Regions from separate parts of the Dorea sp. 210702-DFI.3.17 genome, predicted to be linked through region 2. Evidence: riboswitches for the same ligand, from Rfam matches in the RefSeq annotation. Region 2 holds a riboswitch; each other region holds the start of a gene.
The links. A riboswitch is a leader RNA that binds a small molecule or an ion and turns the genes downstream of it on or off. The one in region 2 is predicted to bind thiamine pyrophosphate.
Positions count from the first base shown of each region.

Region 1: it holds a riboswitch for thiamine pyrophosphate, as region 2 does, so the genes downstream of both, thiC (phosphomethylpyrimidine synthase ThiC) here and thiM (hydroxyethylthiazole kinase) in region 2, are expected to answer to the same signal.
Region 3: it holds a riboswitch for thiamine pyrophosphate, as region 2 does, so the genes downstream of both, thiS (sulfur carrier protein ThiS) here and thiM (hydroxyethylthiazole kinase) in region 2, are expected to answer to the same signal.

Region 1 covers NZ_JAJCNB010000001.1:300,459-311,569, reverse strand. The annotation lists gene LI149_RS01485 (YraN family protein) at 1-328, shown strand, start outside; gene pgeF (peptidoglycan editing factor PgeF) at 403-1,239, shown strand; gene LI149_RS01475 (mechanosensitive ion channel family protein) at 1,291-2,247, shown strand; tRNA gene LI149_RS01470 (tRNA-Thr) at 2,356-2,428, shown strand; gene LI149_RS01465 (sensor histidine kinase) at 2,547-3,668, shown strand; gene LI149_RS15890 (ATP-binding protein) at 3,669-3,896, shown strand; gene LI149_RS01460 (LytTR family DNA-binding domain-containing protein) at 3,893-4,711, shown strand; gene thiC (phosphomethylpyrimidine synthase ThiC) at 4,835-6,145, opposite strand; TPP riboswitch at 6,299-6,409, opposite strand; gene lepB (signal peptidase I) at 6,660-7,220, shown strand; gene LI149_RS01445 (uracil-xanthine permease family protein) at 7,266-8,666, shown strand; gene LI149_RS01440 (P-loop NTPase) at 8,976-9,731, shown strand; gene LI149_RS01435 (nitrogenase component 1) at 9,736-11,058, shown strand; gene LI149_RS01430 (nitrogenase component 1) at 11,058-11,111, shown strand, end outside.
Region 2 covers NZ_JAJCNB010000041.1:8,779-19,889, forward strand. The annotation lists gene LI149_RS13435 (S8 family peptidase) at 1-247, opposite strand, end outside; gene rbr (rubrerythrin) at 258-866, opposite strand; gene LI149_RS13445 (DMT family transporter) at 919-1,857, opposite strand; gene LI149_RS13450 (glycosyltransferase family 2 protein) at 1,872-2,888, opposite strand; gene LI149_RS13455 (6-phosphofructokinase) at 3,115-4,338, shown strand; gene cytX (putative hydroxymethylpyrimidine transporter CytX) at 4,312-5,487, opposite strand; gene thiD (bifunctional hydroxymethylpyrimidine kinase/phosphomethylpyrimidine kinase) at 5,503-6,306, opposite strand; gene LI149_RS13470 (HAD family phosphatase) at 6,330-7,049, opposite strand; gene thiE (thiamine phosphate synthase) at 7,043-7,687, opposite strand; gene thiM (hydroxyethylthiazole kinase) at 7,674-8,495, opposite strand; TPP riboswitch at 8,586-8,697, opposite strand; gene LI149_RS13485 (GreA/GreB family elongation factor) at 8,823-9,323, opposite strand; gene LI149_RS13490 (Cof-type HAD-IIB family hydrolase) at 9,339-10,133, opposite strand; gene LI149_RS13495 (N-acetylmuramoyl-L-alanine amidase) at 10,148-11,017, opposite strand.
Region 3 covers NZ_JAJCNB010000023.1:11,011-22,121, forward strand. The annotation lists gene LI149_RS10910 (MATE family efflux transporter) at 1-734, opposite strand, end outside; gene LI149_RS10915 (hypothetical protein) at 952-1,167, opposite strand; gene LI149_RS15455 (class I adenylate-forming enzyme family protein) at 1,179-1,595, opposite strand; partial or broken gene LI149_RS15460 (AMP-binding protein) at 1,679-2,431, opposite strand; gene LI149_RS10925 (HD domain-containing protein) at 2,951-3,445, opposite strand; gene LI149_RS10930 (Crp/Fnr family transcriptional regulator) at 3,541-4,212, opposite strand; gene LI149_RS10935 (4Fe-4S binding protein) at 4,305-5,024, shown strand; gene LI149_RS10940 (methylated-DNA--[protein]-cysteine S-methyltransferase) at 5,189-5,809, opposite strand; gene thiH (2-iminoacetate synthase ThiH) at 5,874-7,115, opposite strand; gene LI149_RS10950 (thiazole synthase) at 7,188-7,973, opposite strand; gene thiS (sulfur carrier protein ThiS) at 8,039-8,242, opposite strand; TPP riboswitch at 8,567-8,673, opposite strand; gene LI149_RS10960 (hypothetical protein) at 8,743-9,858, opposite strand; gene LI149_RS10965 (YitT family protein) at 10,030-10,884, shown strand; gene LI149_RS10970 (hypothetical protein) at 10,971-11,111, opposite strand, start outside.

The sequences.
Region 1 (11,111 bases), on a different contig from region 2:
AAGGAAAGCAGGTGCTTATCTTGAATCTTTGGGATACAAGATCGTGACATATAATTATCGCTGCAGGCTGGGAGAAATCGATCTGATTGCAAGAGACGGAGAATACCTTGTCTTTGTAGAAGTGAAATACAGAACTACGGGTGTAAGCGGCTATCCGGCAGAGGCAGTCGATGCCCGTAAACAACAGACTATCGCAAAATGTGCCATGCATTTTCTGATGAAGCAGGGGAACGATGACGTACCATGTAGGTTCGACGTGGTTGCCATAGCCGGAGCTGAGGGTCAGGAAGAAATCACGCTGTATAAAGATGCATTTACACTGATGTAGTTAATGTAGTTTTTGAATTTGAAGATATGTAAATGTAGCAACGAAGTATGGACAGATGAAGTTAGGAGAAATATATGAGTCTTGGATTAAAATATAAGAATAATGAGCAGATATTTGCAGAGCGGCAGCGTGGCGGTGTGCCGTATCTGTCTTATCCGCTTTTGGAAAATACAGGAATCGTCAACCACGGATTTTCTACCAGACTGGGTGGAGTCAGTACCGGGTGCTTCAGTTCTATGAACATCAGCCTGACAAGAGGAGATGATCCGGAGGCGGTGAAAAAGAATCGTGAACTGATTGCGCAGGCAATCGGCGTAGAAGTAGCAGATTTTACTTATACGCAGCAGACACATACGACGAATGTAAAGCGCGTGTACGCCAGGGAGAGGGGACAGTCCTTTCCTGAGACAGACGGAATGATTACGGACGTGCCGGGAATCTGTCTTGTAACTTCTTATGCAGATTGTGTACCACTTTATTTTGTGGATCCGGTGAAGAAAGTCATTGGACTGAGCCATTCTGGATGGAGAGGAACAGTTGGAAAGATTGGAAAAGTAACTGTGGAAAAGATGGAGGAAGAGTTTGGTTGTGATCCGGCAGATATTTTAGGAGCGGTAGGACCGTCTATCTGTCAGGATTGTTATGAAGTCAGTGAAGATGTTATTAAAAAATTCCGTGAGAATTATGACGAAAATCTCTGGCCTGAAATTTTTTATCAGAAAGAAAATGGGAAATATCAGTTGAATTTATGGAAGGCAAATGAGTCTGTTTTTTTAGAATCAGGAATTCTTCCGGAGCATATTGCAGTGACCAATGTATGTACACACTGCAACCCGGATATTTTGTTCTCACACAGAACAACAGGAAATGAACGCGGAACATTGAGTGCATTTCTTGCCCTGAAGAAATAGAGAGACTGGATATGAAAATGTAAACTAGAAAGTAAAGCAGGAGACAATAATATGAATAGCATGTTGTTAAAATTGGCAACAACACAGGGGACATCCTTAAAAGTGGATTCAGGGGATGTGTCACAAGGGGTGGCAGATGCGACAAAAGGAGTGACAGATGCAACGCAGGATGCAGTGAATGAGGTGAATCAGGCAACGCAGTATCTGCAGGAGCATCTTTCAGACCTGATCGGATTTGGAGTGAAAGTGCTGATCGCAATTGCAGTATTTATGATCGGGCGTGTTCTGATCCAATTTATACGGAAAATTGTGAGAAAATCGCTGGCAAGGTCCAGTGCAGACAAAGGAGTAGAGCAGTTCGTAGACTCTGTTTTGAAATTTTCTTTATATTTTCTGTTGATTTTTATGATTGCAGCAAAATTAGGAGTTGATACAACTTCAGTGGCAGCGATTATTGCTTCTGGAGGTGTAGCAATCGGTCTTGCTCTGCAGGGAAGCCTTTCTAATTTTGCAGGTGGAGTATTGATTCTGCTTCTGAAACCATTTGAAGTGGGAGATTATATTATTGAGGATACAAACCACAACGAAGGGACGGTAAAGGAAATTCAGATTTTTTATACAAAGTTATCGACCGTTGATAATAAAACGATTGTGATTCCAAATGGAATGCTGACCAACAACAGTCTGACGAATGCAACGGCTAAGGCGGAGAGAAAGCTGGATCTGAAAATAGATATTGCTTATGAAGCGGACTTGCGAAAAGCAAAGGCGGTCATTGAGGAGATTATCAGACAGGACGATGCGACCATCAAGAATGAAGAAATTTTGGTATTTGTCCATGAACTTGCAGAAAGTTCGGTAGTCATTGGTGCCCGTGCATGGGTGAAGAATGAAGATTACTGGAATGCAAGATGGAGGATTCTGGAAGAAATCAAACTGAAACTGGATGAGAATGAGATTGAGATGGCATATCCGCATCTGACTGTCCAGATGGGAAAAGAGAACTGATAAGAAGCAAGAAGTAAAAAATGCTTCAGAAACTAAAAAAGTTCTTGCAAATCTGAGAAGATTCGATATAATAGTAGTTGTGGTTGTCGTACGTCAATCACAACATTTGCTGGAATAGCTCAGTTGGTAGAGCACTTCACTCGTAATGAAGGGGTCGTCGGTTCAAGTCCGATTTCCAGCTTCTTTTTTATATAGACGTGCATATAAGGGTTCTTCGAGAAAGAAGGATCCTTTTCTTTTTACAAGATGTCAAATGATACATAAAAAATTATACGGATAATAAAAATGGAGGGATTTTTATGTCGGGTGAAATAGCTTTTGCCAATACTGCTTTGGAAAGTTTCGCAGCATTAGTTACATTCGTATTGCTGTTTGCATGTATTGCAAAGATTAAAATGCAACGTGGAATCAAACATGTTACATTGAAGGAAGCAAAGAGGAATACATTAGATTATATTCTGATCATCTGGCTTGTGATTCACATGATCGTACTTACGGCAGATGTACTGAGCTGGACCGCTATGGATTTCGGAAAGAATGAAGTGTGGCTTCTATTTATGTTGAATCTGACATTTACCTGTCTCTCTCTGGAATGTATGGTCTATACCTATTATGTAAAAGAGACAATCTATCAACACGAGAAGATTGGAAATACTTACGTGTATCTCGTCATGCTGTCAACAGTGATTGCAATCATATTATGGATCACCAGTGATATCAGTGGGAAGTTTTATTATCTGGACACACAGGGGAATTATACACAAGGTTCGATTTATTGGCTGTGTCAGTTTTATTGTATTATTGTGATGTGTGGAAACATTGTGATTTTGTTAAAACACAGGAAAGCACTTGTCAGACATGATGTGTTAAGCCTTCTTATGTACGGATTGATACCGATTGCATCGATTCCGGCACAAATGATTTGGAAATCAACCACATTTAATCTGGCGACAACGCTGGCGCTGATCTATATTTGCATTAGTGTCCATATGGCACAGTATGATCGGATCGTGAAACAGGAAAAGCTTCTGATACAGCAGGAACATGAATTGTCCATGAATCAGATGCAGATGATGATTGCCCAGATCCAGCCACATTTCCTATATAATTCGCTGACAGCACTGGCGCAGCTTTGCAGCAAAGATCCAAAAGAAGCGAAGAAGGCAATCATCAATTTTGCGGATTACTGGCGCAATCATATAAACGCAATTGACAAAAAAGAATCAATTCCATTTGAAGAAGAACTAAAATATGTTAAAATATATTTATATCTGGAACAGCTTCGATTTGGAGATGATCTGCATGTAGAATATGATCTGCAGAAAACTGATTTTAAAGTACCAATGTTATCTGTGCAGCCTTTTGTTGAGAATGCAATAAACTGGGGAGTTGGACAGAAAGAAGATGGGGGAACTGTTTGAATTACGACAAGAGAGAATGAAGAACAGATTGAACTTTGCGTCATAGATGACGGAGTCGGGTTTGATATATCAAAGATGGAAGAGCAAAGTGATGGAAGACAGCACATAGGAGTCCGTAACGCAAGAATCCGGTTTCAAAAGATGTGCAATGGAACTGTAGATATTTACAGTGAGAAGGGAAAAGGAACTAAAATACGAATTAATTTACCGAAAGGGGGACAATCATGAACATTATAATAGCGGATGATGAACCATTGGCATTGGAGATGACGTGCGAAGCTGTCCGGGAGGTATGCCCGAAAGCAAATATTTACCCGTTTAGCAAACCGTCCAGATTACTGGAGTTTGCAAAGGAGACGAGATGTAAAATCGCATTTTTAGATATCTGTATGCGTGGTGTGAGCGGCATCGATGTGGCAAAACAGTTAAAAGAAATTATTCCGGACATTAATATTATCTTTGTTACAGGATATGATGAGTATACAAAAGACGCAATGGCAATACATGCCAGCGGTTATATTGAAAAACCAGTAACGGCTGGGAAAGTCAGAAAAGAGACGGAAGATCTTCGCTATCCATTGCCGGCTGAAAATGAACCAAGATTGAAAATTCAGTGCTTTGGCAATTTTGAAGTATATGACAGAACTGGAAAGCCGGCACATTTCAGCAGATCGAAGGCGAAAGAGGTAATGGCATATTTGGTGGATCGCAACGGTTCTTCCTGCTCAGTGAAGGAACTGGCAGCAGTTTTATTTGAAAATGAACCCTATGATAAAAAACAACAGTGGTATATTCAGAAGATTTTGTCATCCCTGCAACAGACGTTGAAGGAGCTGGAAGCAGAAGACGTAATAGAGAAAAGCTACAATAATATTGCCATTGTTCCGGAGATGATCGACTGTGACTATTACAAATTCAATAAAAAAGATGTAGAGGTTATGAATGCATATAAAGGGGAGTATATGTCACAGTACGAATGGGCTGCGTACAATAAAAAGTATCTGAATGACATTCATAAGAGATGGAAAAAGGAAAATAAATAAAACAGATTTTAGAGAAAAAGCTTCCAGATGAAATGTATTTGTATCTGGAAGCTTTTTCTATGTATCCCTTTTTCTTATGTATTCTATCTCCTGAGAAGATTCCTGCTATAAGTGGCAGGTGAATTACAAAATATCGATGTATTCGCCGGCAAGTGCTTTGTTCATGCTTCGTACGGCACAGAATTTACCACACATACTGCATGTATCGCTGTGGTCATCCTCCGGACGGCGGCTGTCGCGGATTGCTCTTGCAGTATCCGGGTCAAGAGCACAGGCGTACTGTGCTTCCCAGTCCAGTTTCTGGCGTGCATCAGCCATTTTATCATCAATATCTCTTGCGCCAGGTATACCTTTGGCAATGTCTGCAGCGTGGGCGGCAATCTTAGAAGCAATGATACCTTGTTTTACATCGTCTACATTTGGCAGTGCCAGATGCTCGGCAGGTGTTACGTAGCAAAGGAAAGCAGCACCGTTCATGGCAGCAACTGCGCCTCCAATGGCAGCAGTAATATGGTCATATCCAGGAGCAATATCTGTGACGAGTGGTCCAAGTGTGTAGAATGGAGCGCCCATACAGATGCTTTGCTGAACTTTCATATTGGCTGCGACCTGGTCAAGCGGTACATGTCCAGGACCTTCGACCATGACCTGTACATTATGTGCCCATGCACGTTTTGTCAGTTCGCCGAGGCGTACAAGCTCTTCAATCTGGCATACGTCTGTGGCATCGGCCAGACATCCCGGGCGGCATGCATCACCAAGGGAGATGGTAACATCGTATTCTTCACAGATATCCAGAATTTCGTCGAAATGTTCATAGAACGGATTTTCTTCTCCGGTCATGCACATCCATGCAAATACAAGACTTCCTCCGCGGCTTACGATATTCATTTTACGTTTGTGTTTTTTGATCTGTTCAATAGTTTTGCGGGTGATTCCACAGTGCAGTGTTACAAAGTCCACACCGTCCTCAGCGTGAAGACGTACTACATCGACGAAATCCTGTGCAGTCAGAGTAGCAAGATCTCTCTGATAGTGGATGACGCTGTCATAGACCGGAACAGTTCCGATCATTGCCGGACATTCGTGTGTCAGCTTCTGCCGGAAAGGCTGAGTGTTGCCGTGGCTGGATAAATCCATAATGGCCTCTGCTCCGAGATTTACAGCACTCATCACTTTCTGCATTTCGATATCGTAATCTTTACAGTCTCTTGAGACTCCGAGATTTACATTGATCTTCGTGCGAAGCATACTGCCGACGCCTTCCGGATTCAGACATGTGTGGTTTTTGTTGGCACAGATTGCAACCTTGCCTTCAGCAACGAGCTTCATCATCTCGTCAGTGGACATATGCTCTTTTTGAGCAACGGTCTTGATTTCAGGCGTGAGAATTCCTTTTCTGGCTGCATCCATTTGTGTAGTGTAGTTTCTCATGTTCATTTTGCCTCCATTTTCATTTTTTGTCTGAGTTTTTCTATAGCGGTACAAGGTGGTGTCCCCAATGTATCGCTTTTGGGTTTGCCAGGAAATGTAATTTCCTGATGAAATAACGCAAAAAAAGAAGGTGCGTAGAGCATCTTCCTTAATTATCGCGTTAAGATATGTTCCCTACGTTGGCATTATCCAAATCAGGTTATGGGTCGAAGCGGAATTACGCTTCCTCTCAGCCGGTTTTCACCAGCTCCCCGTATGTAATTTTCGAAATGTCCATGAAATGATATGTATTGCATGGAACGTTCCGATTCACCAGTTATTATAGACCTGAAAAAACGTAAAAGCAAGATGAAAATGTGATTTTTGCCATTTTTGCCATAACTGGAAGCATTGAAAAATAGAAATAGAAATTAGTTTCCTGCATAGGGCAATGTGTGGTAGAATAGAAACATCTTGTGAGCTGTAACACATGATATTTTGAAAAGAGAATGTTCAAGTAGAAGGGAAGATATATATGAGTGGAAAGAAAGGGAAACATGAACCGGAAAAAGAAGGGGTACTTGCAACGATATGGGATTATGCCAAGACATTTCTTATTATTTTTCTGGTCGTGTTTGCACTAAATAAACTGGTCTATATCAATGCGGTGATTCCGTCTGAATCTATGCAGACAACAATTATGAAGGGAGACCGGATCATCGGCAGCCGGCTTGCATACAAATCAAAAGATCCGCAGAGGTTTGATATCGTCATTTTTAAATATCCGGATGATCCATCTAAGATATTTATAAAAAGAGTCATTGGTCTGCCTGGGGAGACTGTGGAAGTGAAAGACGGAAAAGTATACATAGATGGAGCAGAGAAGCCATTGGATGATAGTTTCTGCAACGAAGTACCAATCGGAGACTTCGGACCATATGAAGTTCCACAAAACTGCTATTTTATGATGGGGGATAATCGTAATAACAGTTTGGATTCCAGGTACTGGAAGAATCATTTCGTAGAAAAAGATGCGATTCTTGCAAAGGCCGTTTTCCGCTACTGGCCGTTCAGTGAGGTTGGTAAGGTTGAGTAGACCGGACTAATAAAAGTAAGAAAAAGGATTTGAGAGGGAAAAACAATGAGTACAACAAACAAAGAAGAAAAAGTGGCAGATGTCAGTACGGAGAATATATACCGGCTGAACGGAAGAGTGCCACTGAAAAAAGCAATTCCATTCGGGCTGCAGCACGTACTGGCTATGTTTGTATCAAACCTGGCGCCGGTGCTGATCGTTTGCAGTGCCGCGCTGGTAAGAGGAACAGGGGAACATTTGACTTCAGCAGAGATCACCCAGCTTTTACAATGTGCTATGTTCGTGGCAGGTATCGGAACATGTATGCAGTTATATCCGGTGTGGAAGATCGGGTCTGGGCTTCCGATTGTTATGGGAGTCAGCTTTACGTTTCTTGGAAGTCTGTTAGTAATCTGTACCAATCCGGAACTTGGATATGAAGGGATGGTTGGTGCTGTTATTTTAGGCGGTATTTTTGAAGGACTGGTGGGGCTTAGTGCCAGATACTGGAAGCGCTTCCTGACACCGGTCGTATCCGCGTGTGTAGTTATCGCAATCGGACTTTCGTTATTGTCCGTAGGTATGGATTCCTGGGGCGGCGGAAGCGGAGTTGCTGATTTTGGCGCATGGTATCATCTGGTTGTTGGAGCATTTACCCTGATTGTATGCCTGATAGCCAGATATTTACTGAAAGGGGTATATAAGAATCTGAATGTCCTGGTAGGATTGATTCTTGGATATCTGTTGGCGATCATTTTTACGGTTGCAGGTATTGCGCCGATGGTAGACTTTTCTGGAATTACAAAGACTGTACAGGAAGTTGGAGTCTTCAGTCTGCCGAAGCTGGTCTTTCTGACCAGCCATAAACCAATCTTTGATCTGGGAGCATTTTTGACAATTGCTATTGTATTTCTTGTATCTGCGGCAGAGACAACTGGTGCAACAAGCGCCGTATGTACCGGTGCTTTGGATCGCGAAATCAAGATGGAAGAATTGCAGGGGTCACTTGCTGTAGATGGATTCTCCAGTGCACTTTCCGGCTGCTTTGGATGTCTGCCGTTGACTTCTTTCAGCCAGAATGTAGGACTTGTAACGATAACGCAGGTCATCAACCGGTTTACGATTTTGATGGGAGCATTTATTTTGATTTTGTCATCACTTTTCCCGCCGCTGGGAGCATTTTTTAATTCCCTGCCACAGGCAGTTCTTGGTGGCTGTACAGTTATGATGTTTGGTTCTATTATGTATGAAGGAATCAAGATGCTCAAAGAATGTGAGTTCGATGACCGGACGATGGTCATTGTATCACTGGCATTTGCGATTGGTGTAGGACTGACACAGACATCCGGAAACTTCTTCAGTGCATTTCCACATGAGGTGGGAGATATCTTCAATGGAAATGCAGTGGCAGGTGTGTTTGTAGTCTCTCTGTTGTTGAGTTTGTTTTTGCCGAAAAAGAAAAAATAATTTTGTGAATAAAATAGCATATGTTGACCAAAAGTAGTTTGGCAGGTTATAATAAACAAAGATAATTTAAAAGAAAATAATTAAAAAAGACTCTGACGGCAAGGTGATCCGAGCGGGAATAGTCGAATATATCAGACACAGGGAAGATACAGTTGGGGAAAGTGCATCTTCCTTGTACAAGAATCCATCATGCAGAAATCGCATCTGTACAGATTTCTCAGGGTGAATACTACTTTAGTGGCAGATATAAGGACTTTTTTCCGGAAGGAGAAAGGTCCTTTTTCGTTGGGGGAAAATTGGGAGAAAGACATGTTAAAGGTAGCGATTTACGGAAAAGGTGGAATAGGGAAATCCACAGTAACTTCGAATCTGGCGGCAGCATTTGCTACAATGGGGAAAAGAGTCATCCAGATAGGCTGTGACCCGAAAGCAGATTCTACAATTAATCTGCTGGAAGGAAAGCCTCTTCGTCCGGTCATGAACTATATGCGGGAGGAAGACGAAGAACCGGAGAAATTAGAAGATATTTCAAAGGAAGGATTTGGCGGCGTACTCTGTATAGAGACAGGCGGCCCGACGCCGGGACTGGGATGTGCTGGCAGAGGTATTATCGCAACATTCCAGCTTCTGGAAGATTTGAGACTTTTTGAGACATATAAGCCGGATGTAGTGCTCTACGATGTTCTCGGAGATGTTGTGTGTGGCGGCTTTGCAGCACCGATCCGGGAAGGCTATGCAGAAAAAGTATTGATTGTAACATCTGGAGAAAAGATGGCGTTGTATGCGGCTAATAACATTTCCAGCGCAGTTCGCAATTTTGAAGACCGAAGCTATGCACGGGTGTTTGGCATTGTACTGAATCACAGAAACGTGGAAAATGAGGTGCAAAAAGTGCAGGCATTTTCTAAGGAAAGCGGAATTCCAATCGTGGGAGAGATTCCAAGAAGCGATGAGATCATCCGTTACGAAGATCAGGGGCAGACAGTGATTGAAGGAAATCCAGAGTCAGAGATCAGTGGAAGATTCTATGACCTCGCAAAAAAATTACTGGAAAGCGAGGAGTAAGGACATGGTGGAAATTACGAAGATGAAAGCAGAAAAACAGAAAGCGGAAAAAGAAGCATTTTTCTGTACAACGAAAGAACTGAGCAGGCTTGGCCTGGAACAGATTCCGACACAGTTTCAGTCACATAAGCATCTGATCTACAGTTCGCCGGCTACACTGGCATTCAATTCACCGGGAGCAGAAGGCTTTGGCGTGAAGCGTGCCGGTCTTGCAGTACCAGATTCCATTATGTTGATCGTGGCTCCGGGGTGTTGTGGAAGGAATACTTCACTGATCAGTTCTATGAAAGAATATAATGACCGGTTCTATTATCTGATGATGGACGAGACCGATATTGTGACAGGAAGACATTTGAAAAAAATTCCAAAAGCAGTGGAGGAAATCTGCAGTGTCTGTCCGAAAAAACCGTCGGTCGTTATGATCTGCATTACCTGTGTGGATGCCCTTCTTGGAACGGATATGGAGCGGGTGTGCAAAAAGGCGGAAGAACAGGTAGAGATTCCGGTCAGACCTTGTTATATGTATGCACTTACAAGAGAAGGCCGAAAACCACCGATGGTGCATGTAAGGCAGTCCTTATATTCACTGCTTGAGCCGGGAAAAAAGAAAGGCAATGTAGTCAATCTTTTGGGATTTTTCTCGCCGCTTGTGGATGACTGTGAGATTTATGATTTGCTGCACAGTGCGGGAGTGAAGACGATTCATGAGATTTCCAGATGTAAGGATTATATGGAATATCAGACTATGTCAGAAGCGAATTTCAATCTGGTACTGCATCACGAAGCAAGATTTGCAGCAGAAGATTTTCACAACCGGCTTCAAATTCCATTTATCGAGCTTCGAAGACTCTATCAGATAGACAAGATTGAAAACCAGTATCATGCACTTGGTAATGCACTCGGTGTTGCATTTTATGATGAAAAATATAAAAAGCAGGCAGAAGATGCACTGGAAAAATTCCGGCAGAAGTGTCCGGATGCTTCTTTTGCAATCGGAGAATGCCTGAACGCTGATCCATTTGAACTATCATTAGCCTTGATACGTTACGGATTTTCTGTGCCGGAAATTTACGGGACAATCACGGTGGAGAACTTCACATACATTCGTTCTCTGGCAAAAATAAGTCCAGAGACGAAAGTATTTTCCAATATGGAACCGACGATGATTTATTATGACCCGGTGAAAAGCGATGTGAATCTGGCAATCGGAAAAGATGCCTGTTATTATCATCCGGATTGTCCATATGTCATGTGGAACGGGGAAGAACAGCCATATGGATATGCAGGAGTGAGAAGATTATTCGAACAATTACTGGAGGTAGTATAGTGAGAGGACTTAGAAAATATCTGACACCATTTGCACCGGATCAGTCTGGTGCG
Region 2 (11,111 bases):
CTACAATCTGTACCAGATTCGGTATCTGTGACTGACGTATATGGATAATAGCATATTCATTTAACAGCTCTGTGACTCTCTCAGAAATCTGTCGGACTGTCTCCAAATTACCGGAATATTTGATAATCAACTCCCACATCTGGTCCACAGGATTATATCCTACATTCAATTCCTGAGATCGTTCACGTTCACTTTCCGTGGCATTCAATGCCTGATTCAAGAGATTTTCTAATTTCTGACTCTGCATTTCTACTCCCTTAAATGAGCTCAGGCATCAAATATGGTGCCAGTTCTACCGGAATAAAATAACCTCGCTCATAATGACAACTTGGACATACAGGCGGTGCCATTTTCCCTTTTTGGATATGTCCGCAATTCATACACATCCATTCTCCTCCATCTGGATTTTCAAAATACTGATTTTTTCCAAGCAGTTCTGCAAGCAACGCAAAGCGACGTCCATGCACAGCTTCTACCTTTGCGATCATGTCAAATGCTCCTGCTGCCTGGTCAAAACCTTCTTCCTTTGCAATTTTAGCAAATTCCGGATAAACGTCTTCAAACTCCTGCATTTCATTATGCACCGCACTTTTCAGAAGATCTGTCACATTTTCTGCAAGATTTACTGGATACCCGCCACAAATTTCAATCGTCTGCTCTGTCTGACCTCTCAATAATTCATAAAATACTTCCGCGTGTGCCCGCTCCTGATCTGCAGTGAATAAAAAAATCTGGCTAATGGAATACAGATTATCACGACTCGCCTGCTTTGCCGCAATTGTATAACGATTCCTTGCCTGACTCTCTCCTGCAAATGCCCGCATCAAATTTTCTCTTGTCTTACTTTTACTAAAATCAACAGCCATGGTACATACTCCTTTCTTACTTCTATAAGTAGTATGCTCCATGGCTGTACAATTATTCCCTCTTATTCTCTTTACAGTTCACTATATAAATTCCGGCACACACCAAAATCAATGCTGCCAGACTCCCAACATTAAATGCCTGTTTCACCTCTCCAAGTATCAGTGCTGATAAAATCACGCCACAAAGCGGGTTCACAAATCCAAAGATAGCAACTTTGGAAACATCGTTCCAGGCAAGCAGTACGGACCAGAGCGTATATGCCACTGCCGAAACCATTGCCAGATAAAATATAATTACCACACCCCCTGTAGTAACATTTTCCAGATGTCCACCCATTCCTGCTCCAATCAGCATCAGAACGATTCCACCCATCGTAAACTGCGTTCCGCTCAATACAACCGGAGATACTTTTCTGGAAAAAAGGTTGATCAACACTGTAGAAATTCCATAGGATAGCTGCGCGATCAGAACAAATCCCTCTCCAATCAGCTTAAATCCCATATCCAGAGTATTTCCCAACAAATTAATTACCACAACTCCGGCAAATCCCAGAACACATCCTGCAATTTTTCTTCTTGTCATCCGTTCATTTCTGAAAACAAGACAAGACAACAAAATTGCAATAAAGTTTCCAAGTCCTGTAATGATTCCTCCTTTTACTCCTGATGTATTGGCAACACCTATGTAAAAGAAGAAATACTGTCCTACCGTCTGAGCCAGACATACCGGAATTGCATATTTTAAAATCTCTTTGTCAGGAATCATCACTTTCTTTTCTCTAATAGATGCAAAAATCAATACCAAAATTCCTGCCAGCGTGAATCGTACTCCTGCAAAGACAATCTGACTTGCAATATCAGAAGAATCTACATGCAGGAAACGATAGCCTGTCTTGATTACCGGAATCGCACTCCCCCACAAAATACAGCATACACACGCAAGAAGTGCTACAATACCTGTTTTTGTTAATATGTTTTGTTTTTGTGTCATTCTCATACTTTTTCCTAATTAAATCCGATAATTCTTCTTGCCACACTGTACGCAAGAGAGGATATCTTTCGTCCGGATCTTCCCGGAATGTTCATGGTCTGTCCAAGTATTCCGTAGCGAATCTTCATAAATGTCTTGAAATCCTTCTGTTTCAGATATATCCACAGTTCTTTTTTCTTCTCCAGATTCTCTGCTTTCTTAGACCGGATACATAAAATGGAAGAAACAGTCATCATGATTGCGAGATAATTAAGCATATAATTTCTCAGTTTCTTACATTTTACATTTTTTAATTGGTACATATCAATCATTGTCTTTGTAACAAAAATCTGCTGATCCAGTCTGGATATCATAACTTTCTCATTGACGGACTGATCTTCTCTTCCAATATAATAACGATAAAAATCCACATCCAGGTAATACACTTTTCGCACAAATGGCAACGGATAATACACATAAATATTATCTACATAAAATGTATGTTTTGGAAGCTCTAACTGGCTGAGCTTAAGCATCGCTGTCCGATAAATAACAGAATGCATCAGAATGTACTGATCCAGATGGAACCGTCCGATTTCTTCCCATTTGAAAATCTTATTCTGCGGAAGCACATTACGGTAATGAATACATTTCTTATGGGTTGCTCCTACTTTCTCATAAACATAATTGGAAATGAGCATGTCCACCTCTTCATCTTCAGATTCCAGCTTCTTAAGAAATTCCAGAATCTTCCGAAGAGCCTCGGCATCTACCCAGTCATCACTGTCCACAACTTTAAAATACTTTCCGGTGGCATGTGTAAGTCCTGAATTCACAGCATCGCCGTGACCTCCATTCTCCTTATCCACCGCCTTGATGATCGTCGGATATTTTTCCTCATACTCATGTGCAATCTTAAAAGTATCATCGGAAGATCCGTCATTTACAATTATAATCTCTACATCTTCCCCGCCCACAAGAATACTCTCAATGGCGTGAGACATATATTCCTGTGAATTGTAACTTGGTATTGCAAAAGATATATATTTCATGCATCTTTCTCCTTATATCATATCTTTTTGAATTTATAGTTTCTTTCTTATTATGTCACTACTTACCCAAAGCAGAGCCTTAGGAATCTTTTTAAGTATATAGCATATGTACATTTTTTCCAACCAAAATTTTTATGTCTTTTTTGCAATCTCCTTGTAAAAAATGCTATGATTCGATATAGTAGAGATAAAATTGATAATTTTTCAACAAAAGGAAGGTACACATATGAAAAAGAATCTGATTGTCGGACAATCCGGCGGCCCGACTGCGGTCATTAACGGAAGTCTGTATGGCGTAGTCACTGAAGCCATGAGACACACTGAGGAAATCGACGAAATATACGGTATGATTAATGGAATTGAAGGATTTTTAAACGGACATATGATGGATATGCGTTCGCTCATTGAAACGAACGAACTCTCCTTACTCCGTACAACACCCGGCTCTTACCTCGGGTCATGTCGTTACAAGCTTCCCGAAGATTTAAATGATCCTGTTTATCCATTGTTATTCAACAAGTTTACATCGCATGGTATCGGTTATTTCTTCTATATTGGGGGAAATGATTCCATGGATACTGTAAGTAAATTATCCCGATATGCCAAAAAGATCAACAGCGATATTCGCTTTATCGGTGTTCCGAAAACCATTGATAATGACCTGGTCCACACAGATCACACTCCGGGATTTGGAAGTGCTGCAAAATATGTTGCTTCCATGGTCCGCGAAGTTGCTATTGATGCAAGTGTTTATGACAACAAAAAATCTGTCACTATTGTAGAAATTATGGGGCGTCACGCCGGCTGGCTCACTGCCGCCAGTGCCCTTGCCCGCAAATATGATGGTGATAACCCACGCCTTATTTATCTGCCGGAAACTGCATTTGACCAGGAAGCATTTCTTAAAAAAGTACAGGAAATGCTGGAAACAACCCCAAACTTAGTTGTATGCATCTCTGAAGGAATTCATGACAAAAATGGAACCTTTGTCTGCGAACTTGCCGGTGATATTGGAACCGATACCTTTGGTCATAAAATGCTGACCGGATCCGGAAAATATCTGGAAAATCTTGTCAAAGAGCGAATCGGCGTAAAAGTCCGCTCCATTGAGTTGAATGTATGCCAGCGCTGCTCCAGCGAATACCTGTCAGCTACAGATTTAAATGAATCTGAAAATGCCGGAATCGTTGGTGTTCAGGCTGCATTAAAAGGAGAGACAGGCAAGATGATCACATTTATCCGAAACGGTGATCTTCCTTACGAGCTCTCCTACGAAACTGCCGATGTAAATGAAATCTGTAACATGGAAAAAGCCGTACCATCTGATTGGATCACCGAAGACGGCTGTGATGTCACAGAAGCATTTATACAATATGCAAGACCACTGATCCAAGGAAAAGTAGTCTTGCCGGAAGAAAACGGCTTACCGCTTTTTGCTTACCGGAAATAGTTTCCCTACTATAAGGCACAGAATAATCGTGATCAACATATCAGGCAGTGTATTTCCTACCGGCATATCGATATTCATCAGAATTCGATACGCGATAAATCCTATCACCCAGATAATCATATTCGGTACATGCACTGCCTGATTACTCTTATCCAGTTTCAGCAGGAAGAAGTCTGCAATCTGGATTGCAATCATCGGTGCAAATACGGAACCGATGAGATACAGGAAATCTGTAATATTATCCATCGGGTATACAATTGCTGCAATCGTTCCAAGCACAGTTACCACGATTGCCACATGTTTTCCATTCCATTTGTTCACAACGGTTTCACTGGAAATTCCTGCGGAATATGCATCCAGAAATGTTGTTGTAACTGTTGAAAATACGATGATCAGAAGTCCGACGATTCCAAGACCTGCTTTTAGCATGATCTGTGCAATATCATACTCTCTGGTAATAATTGCTGCTCCCATTCCGATCACATACATCCAGCAGCTTACAATACCATAAGTAATTGCGCTGACTGCTGTTGCTTTTACCGGCTCTTTTGCTTCTCTTGTATAATCACTGATCAGTGGAAGCCAGGATAATGGCATGGCAACAGCAAGTTCAACTGCTGCACCAAATGTCATGCTGTCATCCGATGGTACACCTGCTCCGTTTCCTGTGAAGATAACTTTACAAAGAATCAGTGTCAGGATAAATAATGCTGCCATAGCAACCGTGTTGATTTTTCCAAGATTTGTAATTCCAATAACAATCCAAAGAATGATCAGCGCTCCGATGACCAGGCACCAAATCCAGCGTCCAGTATTCATAACACCATCTGCTGCCAGTGCTCCATCATAAATCATAATCGCCGTCCAGCCCACAAGCTGCAGCACATTTAACACTGCAAACAGAATACTTCCCTTCTGTCCAAAACTCATTTTTACAGTTTCCATTGCACTTTTTCTGACTTTACCACCGATTACACCTGCCAGGAATAACATAAGGCAGCCGATGATATGTCCTACGATAATTGCGAGAAGTCCTTTTCCCATTCCAAGTGGTGCCAGATAAGTTCCGGTCAGAATCTCCGCAATAGAAACGCCTGCTCCAAACCAGATCAGTCCATTTTCAAATAAACCTGTTCTTTTTTCTTCCATGATGTCTGTCCCTCTTTATGCTTCTTTCTTATATTCTCCCGTAATTGCAAATCCGTGATCCATAGGTCCGCTTCCTTTTCCGAGATCCAGCATCGCAGCCAGCGCTCCGGAAATGTAATCTTTTGCACGCTCTACGGATGTGTCCATATCAAATCCTTTTGCAAGGTTCGATGCAATGGCACTGGAAAGTGTGCAGCCGGTTCCATGTGTATTCGGATTATCAATACGTTTTCCGTTGAACCAACGATAATCGCCGTCACGATAAAGCAGGTCATTTGCATCATTCAACTTATGTCCGCCCTTGCAGAGAACTGCGCAGTGGTATGTATCACTGATTTTCTTTGCAGCCTCGATCATATCATCTGCTGAGTGGATCTCCATTTCCGCCAGAACTTCTGCTTCTGGAATATTCGGTGTCAGAACACTGGCAATTGGAAGAAGACGTTTCTTTAAAGTTCCGATTGCCTCTTCACTGATCAGCTTTGCTCCACTTGTTGCTACCATAACCGGGTCAACGACGATATTTTTTGCTTGATACTCTTTCAGTTTATCTGCAATTTTCTCAATCAGCGCACTGGAAGATACCATTCCGATCTTCACTGCGTCCGGATAAATATCTGTAAAAATGTTATCTAATTCCTCACCCATAAATTCCGGTGTCACTTCCATAATACCCGTCACACCTGTCGTATTCTGTGCGGTTAACGCTGTGATTGCACTCATCGCATAAACGCCATTTGCAATCATTGTCTTAATGTCTGCCTGAATTCCTGCTCCACCACTGGAATCACTTCCGGCAATTGTTACTGCTGTTTTCATTATTTTACCTTTCCTTTTTTACTCTATTTGAAAAATATATCTGCCTCTTTGAAGCTTTCCATATAAATGTCTGCTTCTTCGCGGATCATTTCCTGATCTTCTTTACTTTCTTCGTCATACACGCCAATCGTATGATATCCTGCCAGTTTTGCTGTCCGGATTGCATACAATGCATCTTCAAAAACATACAGTTCTTCCGGATTCCTGCCTAAAAACCCAGCTGCCATATGATAGACTGCCGGGCTCTGCTTTCCGGCTCCTGCCTGCGCGCATGTAAAAATATGTTTAAAATACTGGCTTACCCCAAGACGGATAAATGCATGTTCCAGGTGATCTTCATCACTGGCTGTCGCTGCCACGACCGGAATCTTTCTATCTGACATTTTTTGTAGAAATTCTTTTACTCCGGCTTTTAACGGTGCCTCGTAATAATAGAAATCTCTCACTACATCTTTGATCCCCTGACTGATTTCTTCTACAGATTGTTCAAGCCCATAGCGTGTCCGCATATATAATGCAGCCTCCGGGATAGACATATAATAAATCTTCTCGGCAAGTCCAGGCTCTGCTTCAATCTGCTGACTCGCAAGGTATCTCACTCCTGCGTCCTGCCAGATGGACATAGAATCCAGAACTGTCCCGTCTATGTCTAAGATAACACCACCCATATTCTGTACGGGAACTTTTCCACAACATTTCTGCTCTGATGCATTTTTCTCCACGTCAGATTTATTTTCTAACATGCTTTCACCATCTTCTCAGTGGCTGCTTTCAGCTCTTCTGTCGCTTTCTTAATATCCGGTTTTGCGAAAATAGCGCTGATAACTGCGATTCCACAAAGTCCACAGCCTGACAACTCCTGCACATTATCTTTTGTGATGCCGCCAATTGCGATAACTGGAATATCTACAGCCTCACAAATTGCTTTTACCATCTCATGGTCAACTTCTACTGCGTCATCTTTGGAACTGGTCGGAAATACAGCTCCGACTCCAAGATAGTCTGCTCCGCGCTCCTGAGCTAAAAGTGCCTGCTCCACTGTCTGTGCTGAAACTCCGACAATCTTATCTTCACCAAGCTTTGCCCGGACATCTCCTGCTTCCATATCACTTTGTCCTACATGAACTCCGTCCGCGCCAACTTCCAGTGCAAGCTCCACATCATCATCCAGCACAAACGGTACCTGGTACTTTGCACACAATTCTTTGATTTCCTTTGCCTCCTGAAGAAAAGCATCATGATCGAGATGTTTCTCACGAAGCTGTACAAATGTAGCTCCACCTTCCAGTGCCTTCTCAACCTGACTGTAAAGTGTCTCTGCGTTCAGCCAACTTCTGTCTGTCACTGCATAAAGCAGCAAATCTTTTTTATCGCACTTCATATTTTGCTCCTTCGTCTAACTGCTCTTTTGTCATGTTATAAATAGCATCAATAATTCTATTTCTATAGGTAGAATTACCGTCACCTTTCTGCATGTAACTCCAGCCAATCTCACCGGCAAGTCCCATCGTACAAACTGCCGCTGCTGCCGCCTCAAGCTTCTGCTCAGGATTTGCAACAAGATATGCTGTCATCAGTCCAGATAACTGGCAGCCTGTTCCTGTAATTCTTCCCATTTCCGGTCGTCCATTACGGATCACGTAACATTTTCTGCCGTCGCTGACAAGATCAATCGCTCCTGTAATTGCAACTATACTTCCGGATTTTTCAGAAAATGCTTTTGCAAATGCAACTGCTTCGTCCAGATTTTCTTCTGTCACTGCGTCAGCTACATCAGCGTCAACACCCTTTGTAGTACCGCTTCCTGCAGCTAATGTCTTGATTTCGGAAATATTTCCACGGATTACATCAAACTTTATTTCCTGCATCAGGTTGACAGCTGTATTCGTTCTAAGAGAACTTGCTCCTGCACCAACCGGATCAAGCAGAACCATGTGATTTAATTCATTTGCCTTATGACCTGCCGCCAACATTCCTTCAATCGTTCTTACATTCAGCGTTCCAATATTGATGTTCAGACCTCCGCAAATTGCAGTGATATCCTGCACGTCCTGCGGCTCATCTGACATGATTGGGCTTGCACCACACGCAAGAATCACATTTGCTACATCATTGACCGTAACATAATTCGTAATATTATGGACAAGCGGTCCTTTTTCTCTAACGTTCTGTAAACATGTACCTAGCATAATTCTCTCTCCTTTTTGTGTTGTGAACATTCGCTGATTTTTACATTGCTAACATAAATAGCAGATATACCTAATAAAAGATATACCTGCTAACATTTACGCATCTTTTTCCCTACGTTGGCATTATCCAAATCAGGTTGCAGGTCAGGGCATTCAGCCCAATCTCAGCCTGCTTGATACGCAAGCCCCCTGTTGTTCGTTATTCATTTCATATATATTATACATAATAGACAAAATTTTACAAGTTTATTAATTATAGCACACTTTTCTCTTATAGTATATACATATTTCCTTTGCAATATTCTCAAAAATATTTTTTCACTTTTACTAATATTTTCTTAACGTATCATGACTGTCATCGGTAGTCTTATCAATCCTCTTTACTACCACATAATATCCGTCATCTCCTGCCGGTATTTTCACGCGGTCACCAACTTTATGTCCAAGTACTGCTTTTCCAAGCGGTGACTCGATGCTGATCAGTCCTGCCAGGGAATTTCCTCGGACACTTGTCACAATCCGGTATGTCTCCACTTCTTCATCATCTTCAAAATAAAGATCCACGGTATTATTAATTCCTATCTCGTCTTCTTTTGAATCATCAGACACAATGTTGGCAGTTTTTAACATTCTCTCTAGATAACGGATACGGCTTTCGTTGCGGTTCTTATCCTGCTTCGCTGCTTTATACTCAAAGTTCTCGCTCAAGTCTCCCTGTGCTCTTGCCTCTTTTACTGCTTCCAGCTCTTTTTTACGGACAACAATCTTTCGGTACTCAATTTCTTCCTTTATTTTCTTTACATCACTTTCTGTCAGTTGTTCTCCCATATGATACAGTCCCTTCTATATTAATTGATAATGTTTCATTGCTTTTTCAATTCCGTCATTCATCACACTGTCCGTCACATATTCTGTATATGGATCCAATACAGAATCATGCTCTTTCATCGCTACTGTATGTGTGGCGTATTCGAACATCGCCAGATCATTGCTGCTATCTCCAAATACATATATCTGATCCATGTCATAGCCAAGATATTTCCTCATATACTCAATCCCGGTCGCTTTTGTATATTGCTTTTGAATACACTCATAACTTCCATGTCTCCGATCGATGACTGCCAGATCGTCACGGACTTCCTCTATGAATTTTACTACATCACTTGTCTGATCAGAGAGTAAGAACATTTTATCATAAATGAATCCGCCATCCTCTATATATTTCTTACAGCCTAATCCCCAAGCTTTTCCCATGCGCTGTCTGATATCTTCGATTTCCGGAAAACGGGAACTATTTTGGGGAAAATATAGATCGTCACTGGCTTCCAGAACTCCTTCCATATGACACTCCTGAATCACCTGTATGTAACGTCTGCACTGCTCCTTGGTCAGTGTACTGTGCATCAGCACATTTCCCTGATAAATGATTTCCGTTCCACACCCACACACATAACCATCTACTGGAATATGCTTCATGGAATCCAATGTATTACAAGATGTACGACCTGTATTGATAAACACAAGATGGCCGTTTTCTCTCGCCTGCTTCAATGCACGAAGTGTACTTTCCGGCACTATCTTCGTCTGTTCGTCAATCAATGTACCATCCACATCAAAAAATAATGCTGCTTTTTTCATCTGTCAAAACTCCCTTATCTCGTAATTCCAAAATACTGATCCACTCCATTGGCAATCCCGGTTACGATCTGCCACTGATATTCGTCTGTCGCCATCTTCTGATCTTCCGTCGGATTACTCATATATCCCATCTCCACAATGGTCGTCGGAACCTGTGCCCAGTTGATTCCACTCATGGTATCTGTCTCCCAGACACGCTCTCTTTTTGCTCCGGTTGCTGCCACCATCTGATCTAAAACATCTGTAGAAAGTGCCTGACTTTGGGAATATAGATTTCCATTGTATGGATTGGAAGCAGTCTGACAAATCGTCATCATGCCATTGGCACTGCTGCTATCTGAACCATTGGCATGAACACGGATAAATGCATCGGCATTGGCATTGTTTGCAATCTGTGCACGCTCTGCATTCGATACATTTACATCGTTCGTCTCTCGTATCATCAAAACATCATACCCACGGTTCATCAATTCTTCTTTCAGCTTCATAGAAACAGCCAATGTCAGTTCATATTCCTGAAGCCCTGATGTCTTGCCACTTGTCCCGGAAGCCACCTTTGCTTTCATTTCAGAAGAACCTGGACCGACCGGTTCTTTCTCGCTATTCCCCTTTGCCTGATGTCCTGCATCAATCGCAATCAAATGTCCATTTTTCTGCGGCTGTTGTTCATTCGCCTCTTCTGCCTGTGATTGTCCGTCTGGCTGTGAAGCCTGTTCCTGCATATCTGTCTGTTCCTCTTGTATATTGTCTTCTTTTTTATCTTCTATATTTAATACCAGTTTGTCTGGATCTTTTTCCTTTGTCTTCGTTTCTTTTTCTGTTGTCCCACAGCCTGTAAGTACCATAAGCACTACAAGTCCCAGTAACAATACTCTTTTTTTCATATTCCACCTCCGTAAGTACTATTCTACCATAACTTTATTATTTCTTAAGTGGTTTTTTATAAATTTTCGATTTGTTTAAGAGTTTCAACATACT
Region 3 (11,111 bases), on a different contig from region 2:
TAGATCTCCTTGATAATTCCGCCATCCGGCTTCATGTATTTCGCCCCATGCTCGAATTCCTTATTTAATTTGATATGAAAAATGAGCAGTAATACCGCGGATGCTACCTGACCAATTACAGTTGCATAAGCCGCTCCTTTCACTCCCATTTCCGGGCAGGGTCCAATACCGTAGATCATAATCGGATCAAGGATGATATTTACAACTGCGCCAACCACCTGTCCAATCGTGGAATAAAGAGAACGTCCTGTTGCCTGTAATAACTTTTCAAATAAAGAAAAGAAAATAATACCAAAAGAGATTACGCAGCATATCCTCAGATAGCTGACTCCCATCTCCAATACTTCTGCATCTACTGTCTGCGATGAAATATATGCTTTCACCCCAAAGATACCAAACAATAAGCAGACCACATAAATAATCACTCCCAGAAACAGACTGTTTCCTGCTACCTTTGCAGCTTTTTTACTATTTCCCTGTCCAAGTGTCCTTGCAAGAAGTGCATTGGTTCCTACTCCAGTTCCAATCCCCACTGCCACCATAAGCATCTGCACCGGAAATACCAGTGTCAAAGCATTTAGTGCTGCTTCACTGCCTACTCTCATATTTCCCACAAACGCACTGTCTACTATGTTATAGACTGCCTGCAATGCCATGGATAAGATCATCGGGATTCCCATCTGGACCATCAACTTATTCACCGGCATCTCCTTCATCTTGTTGCTTTCCGCCATTTCGTTTTAACTCCTTTCTTTTTGACACAAAAAAAGTGCGTACCCTGTCATATAAGCTGGACTTACGCTGACACGCTACACACTTTTTCATGGCGATATTTACTTTTTGCAAAACAAAAACGAGTAGCCGGTAAACTGGATTTACGCTTACTTGCTACTCGTTTCTTGTAATTATATTGCCTCTTTTTCAAAAAGTCAAACAAAATTTTTCTTGCTCTTACTTTTCATAATTTTTCAGCTTTCTATAATCAATTTTCCCACCCTCAGTTACTGGCATATTCTTAATTATATTGATTCTTTCAGGAACTGCATACTCTGGTAATTCTTCTTGTAACACTTTTTCAATTTGATCACTATAACACTCATAGCTGTCATCAACTACTATATATGCTCTGGCAACATGAACTCTTTTTTCATCTTCAACTACATTCACTGCTGCTTGATTTATCCCTTTACATTTTTCAATACATTCTCAATTCGGTCTGGAAATAATTTATAAACAATTCCATCTGCTCCTCTGGTGATATATATTCTTTTTATTCTTCCTGCAAAATATAGGAATCCATCTTTTTCTACATATCCCAAATCACCTATATGAATCCACTTCTCTCCATTTTTAATCCAGATTGCTTTTTCTGTCTCTTTTATATCTTTCACATATTCCTGCATTATACTAGGTGATGAAAAGCAGATTTCTCCCTTTTCTCCATAGCCTAGTTCTTCTTCAGTTTCCGGATTGATGATTTTCACATTTACCTTTGGAAGTGGAATTCCTAAAGAACCTGACTGATTACACCGATTCATATTGGTACAAACTGTTGCTCCTAATTCTGTCATTCCATATCCTACTGTATACTCCACTGTAGCATGACACTTGGCAAGAATCTCATTCAGCTTTTTTCTTCTTCATCAGAAATTGCGCCACCGCCACCAGCTAATGTTTTTTACCATCTCATATTGCATTTACATGATTTCATAATCGCAGAAATAAAAGCTGGTCCTATAATCATATGTTCTGGCTTCTTTTTCATCATAGCTTTAGCAACAGCATCTGCATTCGGGTCAATCTGTAGAATCCCCTCCAATCCCAAAACAAGTTGTGTATGAATTCCAACAGTAATTCCAAATCCTAAGAATGGCGGAATTGCATTTAATACTCGCGAATTTGTCGTTAATCCCATATCTGCTAATTTATACTGAAAAGCCATTGCATTTAAGCTATCATTCGTATGCAATACCCCTTTCGGTTCACCTGTAGTGCCACTTGTATACACAATAACTGCAGGCATATTCGGCTGATATCTTTCTTTTTTAAGAACTATTTCCTTTGACCCTTTTTTTAGAAACTCATCCAGACTGTTGTCTCGGCAGCTTTTCTGTTTTACAATCTGTTTTAATGGAAATGGCATGGAATTCCAAATTGGGAGATATATAATTTGTTCTGCTTTCATTTTGGATTTAATCTCTTTTACTTTATCTTGAACGTTCTCAAGATATAAAAACATTTTAGAACCCACTTCGTCTGTTTGCTTTAATATCTCTTCTGCATTCAATGTCAAATAAATCAAATTTACAATTGCTCCAAGTTGGTTTAAAGCATATATACTGTAAATTGTCTCCGGAGTATGAAGTGACATAATCGTAACAACATCCTCTTTTTTTATTCCGCAAGCTTGAAATGCTTTTGCAAATTCATTTACTTTTTCAAAAAAAGTTTATAACTAATCTTTTTCCCAAAATAATTCAGCGCTGTATGACTTAAGTTTGATTGATTTTTCTAGTATATCAAATCATACATTGTACATTCTGGAAGCTTTTCCTGAATTGCTTCTTCACTGTAATATTTCAGCCATGGCTTATCTACGGACGGAAATCCTGTCTGCTCTGCTCTCATTATCCTTTTTCTCCTTATCTGTCTGTCAAGTGTCTTTTTATATATGCATCTGTTTTCATGAATATTCCGATACTACAAAAAGCCATTCCCAGCTACATATTCAGTAGTTGAAAATGGCTTCAATCTCTGTATTTTCTATATTCTTTTTGAGGAAAAAGTACACAGTTCAGACTTACTTGGACATTGTAATTTATAACCATCACCTATGCAGCTCCTTCCTGATAATAGACACTTTAATACATTTATTCTATCAAAAGTTTGATTTCCTTACAATAGAGAATATTTAGTATTTTCTCAGGATTTAATTTTTCTCTCTGGTGTGCTATCTGACGCCAATATCAAACATCTCCCTGCAAATCATTTTTCCACATGTTGTTTTGAAAATACTATGATAGGCTTTTAAAGCTGCTTCTTTCGATAAACCATCCTCCATAATATTAACCAGAAAATCGGCTTCTACTAATATTTGATAATCAATTTCATTAATGTTATCATAAGTATGATGATGTGCGATCAGATACTGAACCCGATTAGATACATCTTGATCAAAGCCTAATTCTCCGAGTAGCTTTTCTGCGATTGCCGGGCCTTCTTTTTCTTGTAATTTTCCATTGCAATTTCCATATTTTTCTTCACAGAAATGAATTCCAATATCATGTGTCAAAGCTGCTGCTTCAATGGTAAATAAACATTTCTTATCTACATTCTCCGTTTCTGCTATCAATTTTGCATAGCTATGCACTTTACAGAAATGTTGAATTCTCTTTGCATCTCCTTTATATAATTCAATCATTGCCAAATGTAATTTATTTATCATCTAAATTTTCCTCCTCTTGCACATTTTAACATCTCTCAAATTAATTCTATGTTTTCCATAATGTATATTACATTTTCATTCTTGAATCCACATCTTTAAAAAACAGTCAATTCAAAATGATTTCGATTTGTTTTTATAAAGCCCTCTTTTTGTAACTTTGATATCTCTGTAGACATTGCTGCTCTATCAATACAAAGATAATCCGCCAGTTGCTGCCGGTCAAAAGGAATATCAAAGGACAAAGACGAATGTCTGATGGACTCTGCAGACAGATATGATAATAGTTTATCCCTTGTCGTTCGCTTGCAAACATGTGTGATCTTATCGTTCAGGAGCAGTATCTTATTTGCCAGGACACTGACCAGATTGCGGATCAGCTTCTGATGATGCCCGCATGCAGTTGGACAAGTGACCAGCAGCCTCTGGATATTTAGGAAAATAATCTCACAATCCTCCTCTGCTACCACACTGATATTCAGAACAGCCCCCGGGCTTGCTGCATACGGTTCTCCAAAAAAATCGCCGGCATGGCATTTTGATAAAATATTTCGATGTCCCCATAAGTCTTCCTGAATCACAAGAACACAGCCTGACACCACGAGTCCCATTACTTCTGTAGAATCTGCTGCTCTGAAAATATAAGAATCTCTCTCTTTTGAAACTGCTGTTGCCTCTACACAATGCAAGATAGATAATATCTCGTCATCCGTAAGACCTTTAAAAAATGAACTGTTTTTTAAAATCGGTAAATATTTTTCCAAAATCATTCCTCCTGTTGGAAATCAAACATACAAGTTGTATTTATCATACTATAATTCTGATAGAAACAAAAGTTAAATGTTATTGATGGAGGGTAAAAATGATAAGAAAGATTATTCGAATCGATAAAGAAAAATGTAATGGATGTGGTGCCTGTGCAACTGCCTGTCACGAAGGTGCCATTGACATCATTAACGGAAAAGCAGAATTGGTAAGAGAACATTTCTGTGACGGACTTGGTGATTGTCTCCCGGAATGTCCTACCGGTGCCATTTCATTTGAAGAAAGAGAAGCACCTGCATATGATGAAGAAGCTGTGAAAGAAGCACAGAAAAAAATCGCCGTTCAAAAACAGGCAATGCCTCCTCACACCGGCTGTCCGGGATCTAAAATCATGCAAATCCGACGAACAGAAACACCAAAGTCTGAAGAACCATCTTCAGCTACAGATTCAGTATCAAAACTTCAGAGCTGGCCGGTACAGATTAAACTGGCTCCAGTCAGTGCACCTTATTTTAACAATGCAAAGCTTTTAATTGCAGCCGATTGTACTGCTTATGCTTACGCAAGCTTTCATCAGGATTTTATTCGGAATAAGGTAACATTAATTGGCTGTCCGAAATTAGATCAGGTGGATTATAGCGAGAAACTGACTGCAATCATTCAAAATAACAACATTCAAAGTGTAACCATCGTGAGAATGGAAGTTCCATGCTGCGGCGGTCTGGAAATGGCTGCCAAAAAGGCTCTTCAAAACAGCGGAAAATTTATTCCCTGGCAGGTTGTAACGATAAGTATTGATGGAAACATTATGGAATAAAAAGGATTATTAGTTTTAGTTAACTGTATATTCTAAAAAACCGTGTGAAACATAACTGTAATTTCACACGGTTTCTTTTCTGCTTTAAAGCAAAAAAAATAAAAGAACCCAATGCAGCCCACATCTTAAACGGCACGTTGGGTTCTTTTACTTTTTATTTTTTGTTATATCCCATATTTTTTTAAATCTACTTTTCCATCAGTTACCTCAATCCCGTCTGCTTCCAGCAATTGTGCCTGCACACTTTCTCCTCCAAAGGCAAATGCGCCGGCTAATTCTCCTTTCGCATTGACCACACGAAAGCAAGGAATATGTTCCGGATCCGGATTCTTATGAAGCGCATTCCCAACTGCTCTTGCCATCTTTGCATCTCCTGCCAGCTCTGCAACTTTACCATAAGTCGCAACATGACCTTTTGGAATTTTCTTCACTGCCTCATAGATTCTTTTTGTCGGGCTGTACGTAATCAGATCATAGCTCTCGGAAATCATTCTTTGAATCTCATTTTCAGGAATAGAACCATCTAAAATGATGGTATTCCAATGTTCTTTATTCTGATGATACCCTGCAATAACAGAGGCATAAGTACTGCGCCAGAAATCTCTCCACTGCGGATCAACTTTAACATTTAAATTAACATATCCATTTCTTTCATAAATCCATAAAAATGTTTTCTTACTTCCTTTTACTCTTACCAGTTGCCAGCCCTGATCGCGAAATGGTCTTTCTTCATACACATTCGGGAAAGATAGCGCATACTGCAAAACTTCTTCTCGCGTTCTCATACTAAAAACCTCCGTTCCCTGCAATCATTAAAAAAATATTTATTTGTAGTCTGACATTTCACATCTACAAATATATATAATCATTCATAACTGGCTGTAAACCATTCTTTTTCAGCGCATCGAACACTTCATCCACCGTTCTTCCGTCTGAAATCTCAAACTGGTCGTCACCTTTATCTTCGATATCTTCCACATGACTTCCAATTCCTGTGCTGACTCCTGCGGATATCTTGGTCGCTGCAATATTTACCAGATTATCACGAACACGGGCACATTCTCTTGTAGACACCGTAATACTTGCAAATGGCATAAACAGACGATATGCACAGACTACCTGAAGTAACTGCGGCTCATGAACATCCATCGGGTTAATGCGATCATTATTGATGATTGGACACAATCTTGGACAAGAAAATGCAATCTCTGCATGCGGATATTTTCTTTGAAGCAAATATGCATGATAACCTGTCGCGAAAGCATCTTTGCGAAAATCATCCAGTCCAAGAAGTGCCGCAAAACCAACACCTCGCATGCCACCCTTAAGTGCACGTTCTTGTGTGTTCAATCTATATGGAAAAATCCTTTTATGTCCTGCTAAATGTAATGTTTCATACTTATCTGAATTGTAAGTCTCCTGGAAGACTGTCACATAATCTGCTCCGCATTTATGAAGGTATGCATACTCATCCGAATTCATCGGATATACTTCAAGACCTACCACTTTAAAATATTTTCGTGCAATCTCGCATGCCTTTCCAATATACTCCACATTAGATTTTGTCTTACTCTCACCTGTAAGAATCAATATTTCCTGAAGTCCGGTCTTGGCAATAGCAGCCATCTCTTTTTCAATCTCTTCTTCATTAAGCTGTGCACGGCGAATCTTATTATAACAGTTGAATCCACAGTAAATACAGTAATTTTCACAGTAGTTTGCAATATAAATTGGCGTGAACATATACACACTGTTTCCAAAATGCTTTCTTGTTTCAATCTGTGCTTGCTGCGCAATCTCCTCTAAAAGCGGAAGTGCTGCCGGCGAAAGCAGTGCCTGAAAATCCTCTGGTATCCGGTTATCATGCGCCAGTGCTCTTCTTACATCTGCTTCTGTATATTTATCATAATCATATGCTTTCATTGCAGAAATAACCTGGTCCATCACATCAGATTCTTCCAACTGCTCCATATCCGGAAGATACTTCATATGATCGATACGATTCTTTTTCATATCTTCCAGTATTTCTTCATTTACAATACTTTCATTAAAATGACCATCTTTTTTACTGGTCTGCATTGTTTCTACCATCGCTGTTACATTGATCCTCTCGTATATCTTTTCTTGTATATCTTTATACTTGTATTCTGTTATCAGTGCAATTTACTCATGCAAAAATCCTGTTAATGGTGAAGACGCACTTGCTCCTTTATCCAGTATTCTTCCTAATCCGGAAAGATAAGCACTTCTTCCTGCCTCAATTGCCTTTTTAAACGCTTCAGCCATAACCTGGACATCTCCTGCTGTCGCAATAGCAGTATTGGCCATCACTGCTGAAGCACCCATTTCCATAGCTTCACATGCCTGTGACGGACGACCGATTCCTGCATCAACGATAATCGGAAGATCAATCTCATCAATAAGAATCTGGATAAACTCTTTTGTACAAATTCCCTTATTTGAACCGATTGGAGAACCAAGAGGCATCACACAGGCTGCCCCTGCATTTACCAGATCTCTGGCTGCATTCAAATCCGGATACATGTATGGCATAACAACAAACCCTTCTTTTGCAAGGATCTCTGTTGCCTTGATTGTCTCGTAATTATCCGGAAGAAGGTATTTCGAATCGTGAATAACTTCAAGCTTTACAAAATCTCCACAACCCAGCTCTCTGGAAAGTCTTGCAATACGAACTGCTTCCTGCGCATTTCTGGAACCGGATGTATTCGGAAGAAGTGTTACGTCCTTCGGCACATAATCCAGAATATTAGCAAGTCCGCCTTCATTAGCACGGCGCAAAGCAAGTGTTACGATCTGTGCTCCTGCTTTTTCAATACATGCTTTCATAAGCTCCAATGAAAATTTTCCAGATCCCATAATAAAACGGGAAGTAAATTCATGTCCTCCCAGGATTAATTTGTCTTCATTTGTGTTTGTTGTTGTCATTTTTTTATCCACCTTTCTTTGTTTACTCATAAATTATGATACCTGCTATTCGCATATCGTGAAGCTTAGAAGCTTCCGCCGCCCATAAAATGCAGAATCTCTACAACATCTCCATCTTTCAGTACAGTTGTATCATAATTTTCTCTTTTGATGATCTCCTCATTCAATTCTACTACTACCTGCACCGGAATATAATTACATGCTTTCAAGTATTCCGTTACCGACACTGGATGTTCCAATATTCTGTTCTCTCCATTGACTGTAATCATGGCTGCTCCTTTCCGGAAATGTGAGTGCGCCTCCTGCCGGAGGCTTTTTATATAAAAGGAAATGTAATTTCCTATTATATAAAACAGAGTTCACAAAGAAATACACCCGCGGTGGTGCACCCCTTCATGAACTCTGTTCACTCTCAAAATTTCCTATATTCTATAATTTGTACCTGCTTAGAAAAATTCTCATTCGCGCGAGTGCGCATCCTCGCGGAGCGTTTTATTTTATAAGAAAGACCTTTTTAACAATTGCTTTAATATATTAACATAACAAGGTCTTTCCTATGAAAAAATAAAGGAGATACACCAAGGTATCTCCCGTAATATCATCTTATACGTTCCTACGTTGGCATTATCCAAATCAGGTTCTGGGTCGAAATTGAAGACTTCCTCTCAGCCTGCTATCACAAGCTCCCCTTTTATTTACAATGCCTAGTATAAATCGATTTTTATTTTGTGTCAAGAGCACTCGGTAATTTCTTCATTGCTTTCTTCACCTACTGATCTATAAACACGGATATTTTTATCTCCGTCTCGTCTCTTGTATAGACGATGCCATGAATATACTTGCCATTATCAGTCACTTTGCTGATGATATTGTCATAGCATGTTTCTCCTTTGTACTGATACTGCTTGACTAACTGAGCTTCTTTCACTTCTTTCGTGTCCAGTTTTTCCACCGGAAAATACACATATACTTTTTCAGAATTTGTGTCAAATGTATAGGCACTGGCCACCTGCTTCGCATCAATAAATCCATTCCCATTCCAATTTTCCTGTGAATCCAGACTGGTTTTTTCAAGTATGATCTGATCCTTTGGATTTTCTGTAATCAGGATAATATCCTCCTGAATTTTTTTCTCACATTTTACATAGGTATCTTCACCCGCACCCACAACACGATATCCATTCATCAGATATAGTTGATTCTCTATTCCATTTTCAATCGGCCAGCCAGCCAGGTTATAATATGGACACCCAACCGTCTGATATGCTTCCCGGCTCTCGTAATCCGTAAGCAATATTGTATCAACGCCTGTCTTCTGACTTATCTGCGATACAGGAATCTGTTCTACGTCCTGATTGGCATAAGATACAACAGCTCTTGCAGATTCCTTCTGTAAGACTTCTGCCAGATTATCCCCATCATAAAATGTGTGGATCATTCCATTTTTTTCGTCTTTTACCGTTCCATACTCACCATAACATACATAGGCACTCTCTGCGTGAAGTCCTGTGATGTTATACATTTCTTGTGCAAATGCTGTGGCAATCTCCTGAAACTGATAGTTATCAAGCCCGTCCGTATTCTTTTTCTGCCCTGATATCGCAACTAAAAAATCTGCCCCCTTGTACTTCATTTTCACGAATACATTTCCGGTGGGAGAAGGGAAAAAATCCGGCACCGGACTTGAACTGTATTTCTCACAGTTTATCTCTGTAATCTTTGCATCAATTCCATATTTTTCTCTTATATAATTTTTCGCATTTTCCCGTCCTTGCTTTTCATAACGCTTCATTTCTCTCTTTTCTTCCAGCGTATAGCCACAACCTGTCACTGTAACCATTATCAAAGCAAGAAGGATCCAATAAACGGCTTTTCTTTTTCCCATACATCTCCTCCCAATCCATCCCCTCATTTGCTATTACTTTTTTAATTATACTGCTCTTTATAAATCTCTGTCAATTTTATACAACAGACACCTTGTTATTCCACACAGAACCAGTTAAAATATACTTTGCAAATGAATGTTGCAAATGTTATTTGTGGGGGATTGTTACATATGAATAAGAAAAATCAATACGCAGACTCTGTAAAGGAAACGTTGATTCTGACGCTTGCTGTGGCAATTATTGCCGCTGCAGTCTACTTCTTCCTTGTACCAAGCCACGCTTCTGTCAGCAGTATCTCTGGTCTTGGAATCATTCTGTCAAACTTTGTACCGCTTCCATTGTCAGCAATCACTATGATCTTAAATATAGTGCTTCTGATTATCGGATTCTTTACATGCGGTCGGGAATTCGGAGCAAAAACTGTCTATACAAGCATTATGCTTCCACTGTTTCTGGGGCTTTTCGAAAAGATTTTCCCGGATTTTTACTCCATGACCGACAGCCAGGAACTAGATGTACTCTGTTATATACTGGTCGTAAGCGTCGGACTTGCAATTTTGTTCAATCGAAATGCCTCTTCTGGCGGACTAGATATTGTAGCCAAAATCATGAACAAATATCTGCATATGGATCTCGGAAAAGCTATGTCACTGTCCGGTATGTGTGTGGCTCTGTCCGCAGCACTTGTGTACGATAAGAAAACTGTAGTTTTAAGTGTCCTCGGTACTTATTTTAACGGAATCGTACTGGATCACTTTATCTTCAATCAAGATATGAAACGGCGCGTCTGCATCATCACCCAGAAAGAAGAAGAGCTGCGCCACTTCATTTTATATGAACTGCACAGCGGGGCTACTATCTATGAAGCCATCGGTGCTTACACAATGGAAAAGCATAATGAAATTATCACCATTGTGGATAAAACAGAATACCAGAAATTGATGAAATACATCAATCAGGTGGATCCTAAGGCGTTTATCACAATCTACAAAGTTTCCAATATGCGGTATCAGCCAAAAATTTAGTACACATTCTATATGACAAAAAATTGCTCAGACCTTACACGGTCTGAGCAATTTTTCTGTCATATGAGTTCTCACTCTTTCTTTTCCTACCAGTCGGTATACAAATCGATATTACCTTTTCCACTTCCACTATCATAAACTTTTCCAGCTCCAAGAGATGTCTCGACCACGGTTCCTTTTGGATAGTCATCACTGGCAAGTACAATATAACCATCTTTGTCACGGAT